DNA from 2 places in the Variovorax sp. PMC12 genome. Region 2 is predicted to be linked to the other one. Evidence: riboswitches for the same ligand, from Rfam matches in the RefSeq annotation. Region 2 holds a riboswitch; the other holds the start of a gene.
The links. A riboswitch is a leader RNA that binds a small molecule or an ion and turns the genes downstream of it on or off. The one in region 2 is predicted to bind glycine.
Positions count from the first base shown of each region.

Region 1: it holds a riboswitch for glycine, as region 2 does, so the genes downstream of both, gcvT (glycine cleavage system aminomethyltransferase GcvT) here and C4F17_RS15465 (D-amino acid dehydrogenase) in region 2, are expected to answer to the same signal.

Region 1 covers NZ_CP027773.1:378,333-384,271, reverse strand. The annotation lists gene C4F17_RS01735 (flavin-containing monooxygenase) at 1-355, shown strand, start outside; gene C4F17_RS01730 (hypothetical protein) at 361-1,293, shown strand; gene C4F17_RS01725 (hypothetical protein) at 1,290-1,850, shown strand; gene C4F17_RS01720 (PaaI family thioesterase) at 1,850-2,362, shown strand; gene C4F17_RS01715 (alkene reductase) at 2,377-3,501, shown strand; glycine riboswitch at 3,555-3,645, shown strand; glycine riboswitch at 3,658-3,770, shown strand; gene gcvT (glycine cleavage system aminomethyltransferase GcvT) at 3,816-4,988, shown strand; gene gcvH (glycine cleavage system protein GcvH) at 5,052-5,423, shown strand; gene gcvP (aminomethyl-transferring glycine dehydrogenase) at 5,472-5,939, shown strand, end outside.
Region 2 covers NZ_CP027773.1:3,314,538-3,320,476, forward strand. The annotation lists gene rfbA (glucose-1-phosphate thymidylyltransferase RfbA) at 1-775, opposite strand, end outside; gene rfbD (dTDP-4-dehydrorhamnose reductase) at 799-1,689, opposite strand; gene rfbB (dTDP-glucose 4,6-dehydratase) at 1,686-2,756, opposite strand; glycine riboswitch at 2,883-2,986, shown strand; glycine riboswitch at 3,004-3,111, shown strand; gene C4F17_RS15465 (D-amino acid dehydrogenase) at 3,205-4,512, shown strand; gene C4F17_RS15470 (RtcB family protein) at 4,532-5,938, opposite strand.

The DNA of each region.
Region 1 (5,939 bases), 2.9 Mb from region 2:
CCATATCCCGTTTGTCTCGAACGGAGATCTCGACTGGCAAGGAAACAAGCCGGACTTTTATTTGTATGCGTTTTCCAAGAAGTTCGACGATCTGTTCATTGCGGGAATGACCGACTCGACCGGCGGGCACTTCCCGACAGTCGAGCTTCAGTCCAGGGTGATCTCCCAATACATCACAGCCAAGCGGACCTATCCCGCGAAGGCACGCCAGCTCGACGAGTTGATCAGGAAAAACAACGTCGACCTGAACAACGGTATCGATTTCATCGACATCCCCCGCAACGCAACGCAGTTCTCGCTGCTCGCTTTCCGCAGGGCCCTGACCGAGCATCTCGACCTTCTCGCAACTGCCTGACCACCATGGGAACGATTCATTCACGACTCGGTGATCCCCGCATCAACACAGGGTCCGGCGAAGCCAACGCACTTATCCCCGAGCGAACGCCCGAACTCCTTCAAACGGCACTGACCTACGCTCTGGGTTCTGTTCCTTACAACAGCGCGACTCAGTTTCTCGAGTTCTTCGACGAGAGAATTCTGGCGCCCAACTGGGGAATGTCATGCGTTCGGCAGTCCGTCCGGGTGGACGAACACCTTCAATCCATCGGTGGCCCGAAAGGCATCTACATCCGCAATGGCCGCCACGTCGCATCGATCTATCCGGACAGCCACGGAATCGCCGTGCTGGACCCCTACTTGCTGCACAAGGCGCCGCTCATCCTGAATTACGAGGACCGGGTCGGTGATTGCATCGAGGCCTCAGTCCCCGCCTATCCCGTGCGCATCGACGATGAGGGCCTTGCACGCTGGGGGAAGATGCGGGCGGTGCTGAATGTAGAGAAGCGCACCTTGCAACTCGACTACACCCGCTTCAGCCCCCGGCGCCAGCAAAACTACCTCTATCGGTCCTTCGGTCTGAGTCTCGATGAGGTCGCAATCTTTCCCTCGCCACTTCCTGTCGCACATGCGCGGCTCGTGCATCCGGAGCAGAACAACCTCTCGGTACGCGTTCTGGATCTCCCGCGGCAAGCACTCAGCGAAGTCATCCTGCCGCTTTGCGGGGTGACAGCCGATCGGCCTGCGACCGAAGATCAGCTGATCAGCCGAGACAACCAGGGCCGGGTGAGTACAGCGGGCTCGCCCGGCTTCGACGAAAACCTCACGAGTGTCGCCAGGGTCGTGGGTGTAAGCGCCCAGGAGGTCGTCGACATCCTCCTTCATACATCACGCGTCTATTCGAAGGTCGCGCCCGACGACCGGGTTCTCGCGCCCTATCCGTTGATGAGGGAATGAACACAAGAATTTCTGGATTGCAAATGCTGCCTCCTCATCCCCGATCTTTCTTCCTTGCAGGCGTCATGCAAGGCGCGCGCGGCGGACGCGATCTCGCGGACCAGTCGTACCGCCCGGCGATCGCAAGAGCCATCCGACGCCACTTTCCGAATGCCGTGGTGCACGACCCCGCCGAACGAATGTGGGACAACCTGCAAACCTCCCGCGAACGCATTCGCGAGGCGCACACCGCCTTGCTCCAGACGCCCAAGGTAGCCAGGTCCGACCTGGACCCTGCGCTGCTGGAGTTGACGCAAATATTCCACCGGCAGACGGCGATGGCGGGTAACTGCGATGTCTGCGTCGTCTTCCTACCGAACAACGAGCCAAGCATGGGAACAGCCGCGGAGATGTTGACAGCCCACAACGCTGGACGGTTCGTGGTCGCGATTACCGGCATGCGGCAGAACCTGGCTGTGCTCGCCTGCTCCCAACTGATCGTCGAAAGCATGGAGACGTTCGAAAACTGGCTTTCGACGCTTGCAGTTTCACCCACGACGAAGGAAGGAGCCACCTGATGGTTGATGTTGAACTGTTGGTACGCGAGAGCGAGCGACCGGCGGAATTCCCCGGCCTCGATATCAAGACGAAATACCGCAAGGTATTGAATGAAGTGGTGGACGGCACCGATATCGCACCGATCCCGATTGCGACGATCGGCCTTCCTTTTGCCACGCCATGCGCTGCGAGCTGGGAGTACGGACGGCTCTCCGGTGTCTACACGCCACCTTCGCATGCCGCGATGCCTACCGGCAACATCTTTGGCGGATACCTCACGGGCCTGGTTGACCAGTGGGCCGGACTCGCTACTTACTCGGTCATACCCGATCGACTGCAAGTGCTCACCGTCAACATGAACATAGACTTCAAGGCCCCAGCCGTGATTACGGAAACCCGGCTGCAGGCCAGCGTGACGGCATTGACGGAAAGAAAAGCCATCGTTCAGGTGTTCGCCTGGCAGGCTGACATCCTTCTCTTCGAGGCGAACGTGGTCGAGGTCCTGGCGCCCTGGCGCGTCAAGCCAGCCTGAGGCTGGGGATCACAATGAATCGGACATCGCCACTTCTGCGCCCGATCACGATATCGGGCACCCTTTTGAACAACCGCGTCTTCATGGCGCCGATGACGCGCATGCGGGCCAACGGCACGGAATGTCCGACACTGCTGACCGCCAGGTACTACGCACAGAGGGCAACCGCCGGTTTGATCGTCACCGAGGCCACGCAGGTCTGCGCCCAAGGCAAGGGCTACTTCGGCACACCGGGTATCTACACCAATGCGCAGGAAGGTGCGTGGAGCCGCGTGGTGAAAGCGGTGCACGAAGCGGGCGGCCGAATTGCAATGCAACTCTGGCACGTGGGCCGCATCTCGCACAGCCTGAACCAGCCGGACGGCGCGCAGCCGGTCGCTCCTTCAGCCGTCGCCACACGACGCTCGAAGGTAAGCGTCTTCAAGAACGGGCGACTCCAGGAAGTACCCTGCGAGCCAGCAAGGGAGCTTTCAGGCGATGAAATTTCCGTGATCGTCTCGCAGTACGCGGCAGCGGCCGAACGTGCAAAGCGGGCAGGCTTTGACTTTGTCGAAATTCATGCGGCCAACGGCTATCTGATCAACCAGTTTCTTTCCACGAATACCAACCTTCGGACAGACCAATACGGCGGCTCTCTTGAAAATCGGGCCCGCTTCCTGGAAGAAATCGTCGATGCAGTCTCTCTTGTCATCGGCGCAGGCAGGGTCGGAGTTCGCATATCGCCCAATGGGGTATTCAACGATATCGCCGACAGCGAAGCCGAACAAATGGCCTGTTTGCTAGCCCACAGCCTCAACGCCAAGGGGATCGCGTATCTGCACGTCGCAGAACCCGACTGGGCGGGCGGCGTTGCATTGACTGCAGCATTCCGACAGGGGCTACGCGAAAGATTCAGGAATTGCCTGGTTTTTTGCGGAAATTTCGACCAGAAATCAGGGGAGGAATTGCTGGCGCAAAAAGTTGCGGATGCGATGGCGTTTGGTCGTCTGTACATCGCGAATCCGGATCTGGTGACTCGCTTTGCCAGCGGCGCCAAGCTGAATGTGGCCGACCCATCGACTTTCTATTTCGGCAACACCAAGGGGTATACCGACTATCCGTCATTGGGAAGCGCCGAGGCCACAACGGCAACCGCTTGACCAGAGCGGCCGGCCGATAGTCCTTGGAACACGCCCTAGCCGATCAACTACACTCTCGAAGGTCAGGAGAGAGCCCCGCCAGCCGGGGCCGCCGAAGGCGCAGGGGTTTCCCGAACGCTCAGGCAAAAGGACTGACAAGGCGCCGGCGAACACCGGCGTTTCCTTGCTGGAGAGAGGCCGCCGTACCGCAAACGGCGCAGCGGCCCACCGAAGGAGCAAACCCCGATCGTGGGGCGAATCTCTCAGGTAAAGCGGACAGCAGGGGTGGCCCATGGCTTGCGTCATGGATTTTGTCTGCCCCTTTGGAGTGCCCCGTGGCCGCTTCCTCCGCACCCGCTACCGAACTTCTCAAGACGCCGCTGCACGACCTTCACGTGGAGCTCGGCGCCCGCATGGTGCCCTTCGCCGGCTATTCCATGCCGGTGCAGTACCCCGCCGGCCTCATGGCCGAACACAAGCACACGCGCGATGCGGCCGGCCTGTTCGACATCTCCCACATGGGCCAGCTTCGCCTCGTCGGCCCCGACGCCGCGGCCGCCTTCGAAACCCTGATGCCCGTCGACGTGATCGACCTGCCCGCCGGCAAGCAGCGCTACGGCCTGCTGCTGAACGACGAGGGCGGCATCCTCGACGACCTGATGTTCTTCAACGAAGGCCACGGCTCGCTTTTCGTGATCGTCAACGGCGCCTGCAAGGTGGCCGACATCGCCCACATCCAGCAGAAGATCGGCTCCCGCTGCGAAGTGCAGCCCTTGCCCGACCACGCCCTGCTCGCGCTGCAGGGCCCCAAGGCCGCGGCCACGCTGGCGCGGTTGTCGCCCGGCATCGAGCGCTTCGTGTTCATGACGGGCGGCGCGGTGCAGATCGGCGGCATTCCCGCCTTCGTCACCCGCAGCGGCTACACCGGCGAAGACGGCTTCGAGATCTCGGTGGCCGCCAAGGATGCCGAGCCGCTGGCCCGCCTGCTGCTGGCCCAGCCCGAGGTCAAGCCCATCGGCCTGGGCGCGCGCAATTCGCTGCGGCTCGAAGCCGGCCTGTGCCTGTACGGCAACGACATCGACACCACCACCACGCCGGTCGAGGCTTCGCTCAACTGGGCGATGCAGAAGGTGCGCCGCGCGGGCGGCGCGCGCGAAGGCGGCTTCCCCGGCGCCGCGAAGATCCTCGCGCAGCTTGCGGCCGCCACGGCGGGCACCGCCGGCCACACCGACCACGACACGCTGAAGCGCAAGCGCGTGGGCCTCGTGGCGCTGGAGCGCATTCCGGTGCGCGACGGCACGGTGCTGCAGTCATTCGAAGGCCAGGACATCGGCATCGTCACCAGCGGCCTGCTCGGCCCCACGGCCGACCGCTGCATCGCCATGGGCTACGTGGCCACCGCCTTCGCAGAGCCCGGCACCCGCGTGCAGGCCATCGTGCGCGGCAAGCCGGTGCCGATGGAAGTCTCGACCATGCCTTTCGTGCCGACCCGCTATTACCGCGGCTGAACGCGGCAGACCCGGCTAGGCTCTGCACCCCGATTCATTTTTTCCACGAGGAGTTTTCTCATCATGAGCATCAAGTACACCAAGGACCACGAATGGGTGTCGGCCGAAGGCGACGCAGCCACCGTCGGCATCACCTTGCACGCGCAGGACGCGCTGGGCGACGTGGTGTTCGTCGACCTGCCCGAAGTCGGCAAGACCTTCGCGCAGGGCGAAGTTGCCGGCGTCGTCGAGTCGGTCAAGGCGGCAGCCGACGTTTTCATGCCCGTGTCGGGCGAGATCACCGAAGTGAACGAAGCCCTGCGCGCAGACCCGTCGCTGGCCAACAGCGACCCGCTGGCCGCCGGCTGGTTCTTCAAGGTCAAGCTGAGCGAGCCCGCGCAGCTCGACGCCCTGCTGGACGCCGCCAGCTACGACAAGTTCGCGGCCGAGTCCTGATCGCCTGATTTTTCTTCCGAGCCCCCTTCTTCCCGAGCCCCCACCGCCATGCCGATTCCCGCCCTTCCCTCTTTGCAAGAACTAGAGAATGCCGAAGAATTTCTCGCCCGCCACATCGGCATCGATGCGGCGGACGAGGCGCGCATGCTGCCGGTGATCGGCTCGGAAACGCGCTCGGAGCTCATCGACGGCATCGTGCCCGCGGCCATCCGCCGGGCGCGGCCGATGCGGCTGCCGGCCCCCGTGACCGAAGCCGACGCGCTGGCCGAGCTGAAGGCGATGGCGTCGAAGAACAAGGTGTTCAGGAACTTCATCGGCCAGGGCTACTACGGCACGCACACGCCGGGCGTCATCCTGCGCAACGTCCTCGAGAACCCCGCCTGGTACACCGCCTACACGCCCTACCAGGCAGAGATCTCGCAGGGCCGCATGGAAGCCCTGCTCAATTTCCAGACGATGGTGTGCGACCTCACGGGCATGGCCATCGCCAACGCGTCGATGCTCGACGAAGCCACG
Region 2 (5,939 bases):
CTTCGGGGCAGGCAATCTTCAGTCCTTGGCGATGTTCAAGCGTGGCAATGAATTGCCCCGCTTCGAGCAAGCTCTCGTGCGTACCCGTGTCCAACCACGCATAGCCCCGCTGCATGATCTGCACATTGAGCTGATTGCGATCCAGGTACGTCTGATTCACTGCCGTAATCTCCAACTCGCCGCGTGCGCTCGGCTTAACGGCCTTGGCGATGTCAACTACCTGGTTGTCATAGAAGTAGAGGCCGGTCACGGCATAGCTGCTCTTCGGCTTCAGCGGCTTTTCTTCAATGCTGCTCGCCCTGCCCTTTCCGTCGAACGCTACGACGCCATAGCGCTCCGGGTCCTGCACGTGATAGGCGAACACGGTGGCACCGGAGTCCTTCGTGTCCGCATCGGCAAGCAGTTGCACGAAATCGTGACCATAGAAGATGTTGTCCCCCAGCACCAGCGCGCTGGGCGAGTTGCCGACGAACTTGTCCCCGATGATGAAAGCCTGCGCAAGCCCGTCCGGGCTGGGCTGCACTTCATACTGCAGATTGATGCCCCACTGGCTGCCATCGCCCAGCAGCTGCTGGAACCGCGGCGTGTCCTGCGGGGTGCTGATGATCAGGATGTCGCGCATGCCGCCGAGCATCAGCGTGCTCAGCGGGTAGTAGATCATCGGCTTGTCGTACACCGGCAGCAGCTGCTTGCTGAGCGCGAGGGTTGCGGGGTGCAGGCGAGTGCCCGAGCCACCGGCCAGGATGATGCCTTTGCGTTGCGTCGTCTTGGTCATGCTTTTCTTTTCGTGGGTGTTCTTCAAAGCGTCTCGCGCAGCATGCGCGCAACGCCTTCCTGCCAAGGCGGCAGGCGCAGGCCGAAAGTGGTCTGCAGCTTGGTGGTATCAAGACGCGAGTTGTGCGGGCGCTTCGCCGGGGTCGGGAAGGCGCTGGTCGGCACGGCCTCGACAGCCTGCGGGCCGGCCTTGAGCTCGACGCCGGCCTGCTGCGCCATTTCGAGCACGAAGCGCGCATAGCCGTGCCATGTCGTTTCACCGCCCGCAATCGCGTGATAGAGCCCGGCCTTGGCCGGATCCTGCAGCGTGGCGCGAATGGCATGGGCCGTCACGTCGGCCAGCAACTCGGCACCAGTGGGCGCACCGAACTGGTCGTCGATGACGGTCAGCTTGTCGCGCTCCTTGGCCAGGCGCAGCATGGTCTTGGCGAAGTTGCCGCCGCGTGCCGCGTACACCCAGCTCGTGCGGAAGATCAGGTGGCGCGGGCAGTGCTGCGCCACCAGCTGCTCGCCTTCGAGCTTGGTCTGGCCGTACACGCTGAGCGGGCCGGTCGCGTCGTCTTCCTTCCAGGGCTTGCTGCCGCTGCCATCGAAGACATAGTCGGTCGAGTAGTGCACCATCAGCGCGCCGATCTGCTGGGCGGCTTCGGCCACCACGCCGGGCGACGTGGCGTTGAGCTTGCGCGCGAATTCGGGTTCGCTCTCGGCCTTGTCGACGGCCGTGTGTGCTGCGGCATTCACGATCACGTCGGGGCGGACCTTCAGCACCGTCTCGGCCAATTGCTCCGGCCTGCTGAAGTCGGCGTGGAAATCGGTGCTGTCGAAGTCGAGCGCCACCAGTTCGCCCAGCGGCGCAAGGCTGCGTTGCAGTTCCCAGCCGACCTGTCCGCCCTTGCCCAGCAGCAGCAGCTTCATGCCGCGGCCTTTGCGTCGTATTGCTTTTCGACCCACTCGCGGTAGGCGCCGCTTTGCACGTTGCGCACCCACTCGCTGTTCGCGAGGTACCACTCGACGGTCTTGCGGATGCCGGTGTCGAAGGTCTCGGCGGGCTTCCAGCCGAGTTCGGCTTCGAGCTTGCGTGCGTCGATGGCGTAGCGGCGGTCGTGGCCGGGGCGGTCGGTGACGTAGGTGATCTGCTCCTTGTAGGGCTTGCCGTCTGCCTTGGGGCGCAGCTCATCCAGCAGCGCGCACACGGTATTGACGATCTCGATGTTCGGCTTCTCGTTCCAGCCGCCCACGTTGTAGGTCTCGCCCAGTTTGCCGGCCTCGAGCACACGGCGAATGGCGCTGCAGTGGTCCTTCACGTAGAGCCAGTCGCGCACCTGCATGCCGTCGCCGTACACGGGCAGCGGCTTGCCGGCCAGCGCGTTGACGATCATCAGCGGGATGAGCTTCTCGGGGAAGTGGAACGGGCCGTAGTTGTTGGAGCAGTTGGTGGTGAGCACCGGCAGGCCGTAGGTGTGGTGCCAGGCGCGCACGAGGTGGTCGCTGGCGGCCTTGCTGGCCGAGTACGGGCTGTTGGGCTCGTACTTGTTCTCTTCGGTGAAGGCCGGGTCTGTCTTCGAAAGCGAGCCGTAGACCTCGTCTGTCGACACGTGCAGGAAACGGAAGGCCGTTTTCTGGTCGGCTGGCAGCGCGCTCCAGTAGCCACGTACGGATTCGAGCAGGCGGAAGGTGCCGAGCACGTTGGTCTGCACGAAGTCTTCGGGGCCGTGGATCGAGCGGTCGACATGCGACTCGGCGGCAAAGTTGACCACGGCGCGCGGCTTGTGCTCGGCCAGCAGGCGGTCGACCAGGGCGCTGTCGCCGATGTCGCCCTGCACGAAGATGTGCTGTGGGTTGTTCTTGAGCGATGCGAGCGTCTCGAGGTTGCCGGCGTAGGTCAGCTTGTCGAGGTTCACGACAGGCTCGTCGCTGGTCGCGATCCAGTCGAGTACGAAATTGGCGCCAATGAAGCCAGCGCCGCCGGTAACCAAGATCATGGGGTCCCCTGAATGTTGAAAGTCATCGCCGTGTCGCAATGAACCTTAACGTTCGATTATCCCATTGGGCCAATTGGCGGAAACACAAGACGTTACCGTTCTGCCCTCGGCGTGTTTACAATCGTTCGCGATACCGCAGGAGAGCGGGCCACCCCGGTGGCCCTACCGAAGGCGCAAACTCCCATAAACGCTCAGGTCGGCCCGACGAAGTCTTGGATTTCGGCAAGGGGTCAGTACTGCATCAACTGAAACGCCGTCTGGAGAGACGCCACTTCACGTGGCGCACCGAAGGAGCAAATTCGTTGCAATGGCGCAACGAATGAATCTCTCAGGTACCGAGGACAGGGGGAGCGGCAACTTGGACAGCGGTCGTCCGGTTGCTTGCTATTAATTCAATAGTATTCACCCTCGCCCGCCGTTCAAGCGCAGCACCTCAAAGGTACTTGAAATGCGCGTGATCGTTCTTGGCGCCGGCCTGCTCGGCGTGACCTCGGCTTACTACCTCCAGCAACTCGGCCACGAAGTGACCGTGATCGACCGGCAGGCCACCCCGGCCGCCGAAACCAGCTTCGCCAATGGCGGGCAGATTTCCGTCAGCCATGCCGAACCCTGGGCCAACCCCAGCGCGCCGCTCAAGGTGCTGCAATGGCTAGGCAAGGAAGACGCCCCGCTGCTGTTCCGCATCCGCGCCGACATGCGCCAGTGGCTGTGGGGCCTGCAGTTCCTGCGCGAATGCACGCCGGCGCGCACCCGCCACAACATCGAGCAGATCGTGCGTCTTGGCACATACAGCCGCTCGATGTTGCAACAGTTGCGCCGCGACACCGGCATCGCCTACGACCAGCGCACCCAGGGCATCCTCCACTTCTATACGACGCAGAAGGAATTCGACGGAGCCCTCGCGCCCGCCGAGCAGATGCGCGCGCTGGGCTGCGAACGCCAGGTCATCTCGGCAGACGAGGCCGTGAAGATCGAGCCCGCCCTCGCCCACATCCGCCCCAAGCTGGCCGGCGCCACCTACACGGCCGAGGACGAATCCGGCGATGCCAACCGCTTCGCGCGCGAACTCTCCCGGCTCGCGGCCGAAGCCGGCGTGAAATTTCTCATGAGCCACACCGTCACCGCCCTGCGCGAGGCCGGCGGCAGCATCGACCACGTGGAGGTCACCGGCGCCGAAGGCCGCTTCCAGCGCATTCGCGGCGACGCCTTCGTGATGGCGATGGGCTCGCTGAGCCCGTTGCTCGCGGCGCCGCTGGGCATCCGCCTGCCGATCTATCCGGCCAAGGGCTATTCGGTCACGCTGCCCGTCAAGGACGCCTCCAAAGCGCATCAGGTCTCGCTGACCGACGACGAATTCAAGCTCGTGTTCTCACGCTACACCTCGGAATCCGGCGACCGCCTGCGCATCGCCGGCACGGCCGAGCTCAACGGCTACGACCGCGACCTGAACCGCGTGCGCTGCGAAGCCATCGTGCGCCGTGTCGAAGAGCTGTTCCCCGGCGCCGGCGACACCACGCAGGCCCAGTTCTGGACCGGCCTGCGCCCCGCCACGCCAAGCAACGTGCCGCTGATCGGCAAGACGAAGCTCGCCAACCTGTTCCTCAACACCGGCCACGGCACGCTCGGCTGGACGCATGCCTGCGGCTCCGGCAAGTCGATCGCGCGCATCGTGAGCGGGCTCGCACCAGAGGTGGATTTCGCCTTCACGGGAATGCCGGCGCCGCAGCCACGTATCCCGCAGCCCGCACTCGGCTGACCGGCGATCAGGACATGACTCAGGCCTTGAAGGTGACCCAGGGCTTGAACCGCACAGCGCAGCGGATCAGCCCCGCGCGCTCTTGCGCATCAATCACGGCGCCGATGGGCTTGTAGGCCTGCGGCGCCTCTTCAATTCGGCGCTCCTCGCGCAAGGTCACGCATTGCCAGCTGGAGTTCTCGTCAGCTGGCGTCGGCCGCATGGCGCGTACTTCCTGGCGCCGCACGCGACGACCTGCACCATGGCTACACGACCATAGCCAGTCTTCGTGACCGAGCCCTGTTGCCAGGTAAGAGAAGTCACCCATCGACCCCGGGATCAACGCCAGGTCTCCGTCATGAGCGGGCGTCGCCCCCTTTCGATGGACGTTCATCTCGTGCTCGCGCAGCACCACGTTATGCGGCACATCGATCACGAGCCTCGACGCCGTGGCACCGAGCAGCTCAGCGAAATCCTTGCGCACCAGTTCGGCCAACACCACGCGGTTGGCCCATGCGTAGCGCGCCGCCACGCCCATAGCCTCGAGGTATTCCTGTGCCAACGGCCCTGTCAGGCCATACAGACCGCTCTTCGGATGGCGAAGCCCCTTGGGCCACTCGCTCCGAGCTCGTTCCATCCAGCGACCACCCACATGAAAGCCGACGTCACGCGAGCCGCTGTGAATCATCACGACGACATCGCCTGCCTTGAGCCCGGCGCGGTACGCGGCGTGCCGGTCCATCACTTGGTCAACGACCTGCAGCTCCACGAAATGGTTGCCTCCGCCCGGTGTGCCGAGGCAGGGGTCACGGAACACCTCGTGCCGCGCACCGGTATGAGCCTCTGGCGCATGCCGCGCGCTGCCGCCGAAACTCGCAAGGCCGATGCAGGCACCGATCTCCGATTGCATCCGGTCCCGATCGCACGAGGCCCAGAGCCCCTCGCCATCGACTGCTTCCAGGAAAGCCGAAGGCCCCAGGTCGAATAGAGCCCTGAACGCCGCCGTATGCACCGGTACGTCGCGTCCGTTATCGAGCAGACTGCGCGTGAGCCGCGCGATCAGTCGCGTCTTGTGCGGCGCCACCTGATCGAGCGTGAGACCTGTGGTCAGCAGCCGCATGCCGCAGTTGATGTCGGTGCCCACCGCCGCGGGAATGACGAAGTCGGCATCGGTCGCGACGACACTGCCAACCGGCGCAACGGAACCTGGATGGAAATCCGGCGTCGCGCATGCCTTGCACACGCCCTGCTTGCCGTCGGGCGAACGAACGCTGGCAAAGGCCAGCAACTGGTTCACCGCCTTTTCTTCCAACGGAAGACTGGGCGGCAGGAGCACCGTGGCCTGCGAGACCTCGTGGTGCAGGTGGTAGACGCCGTCGCGGTAGTCGACGGCAATGCCGGCACGCGAGAACGCACGCTGGAGTCTGGAGAAACGAAGATCACTCATT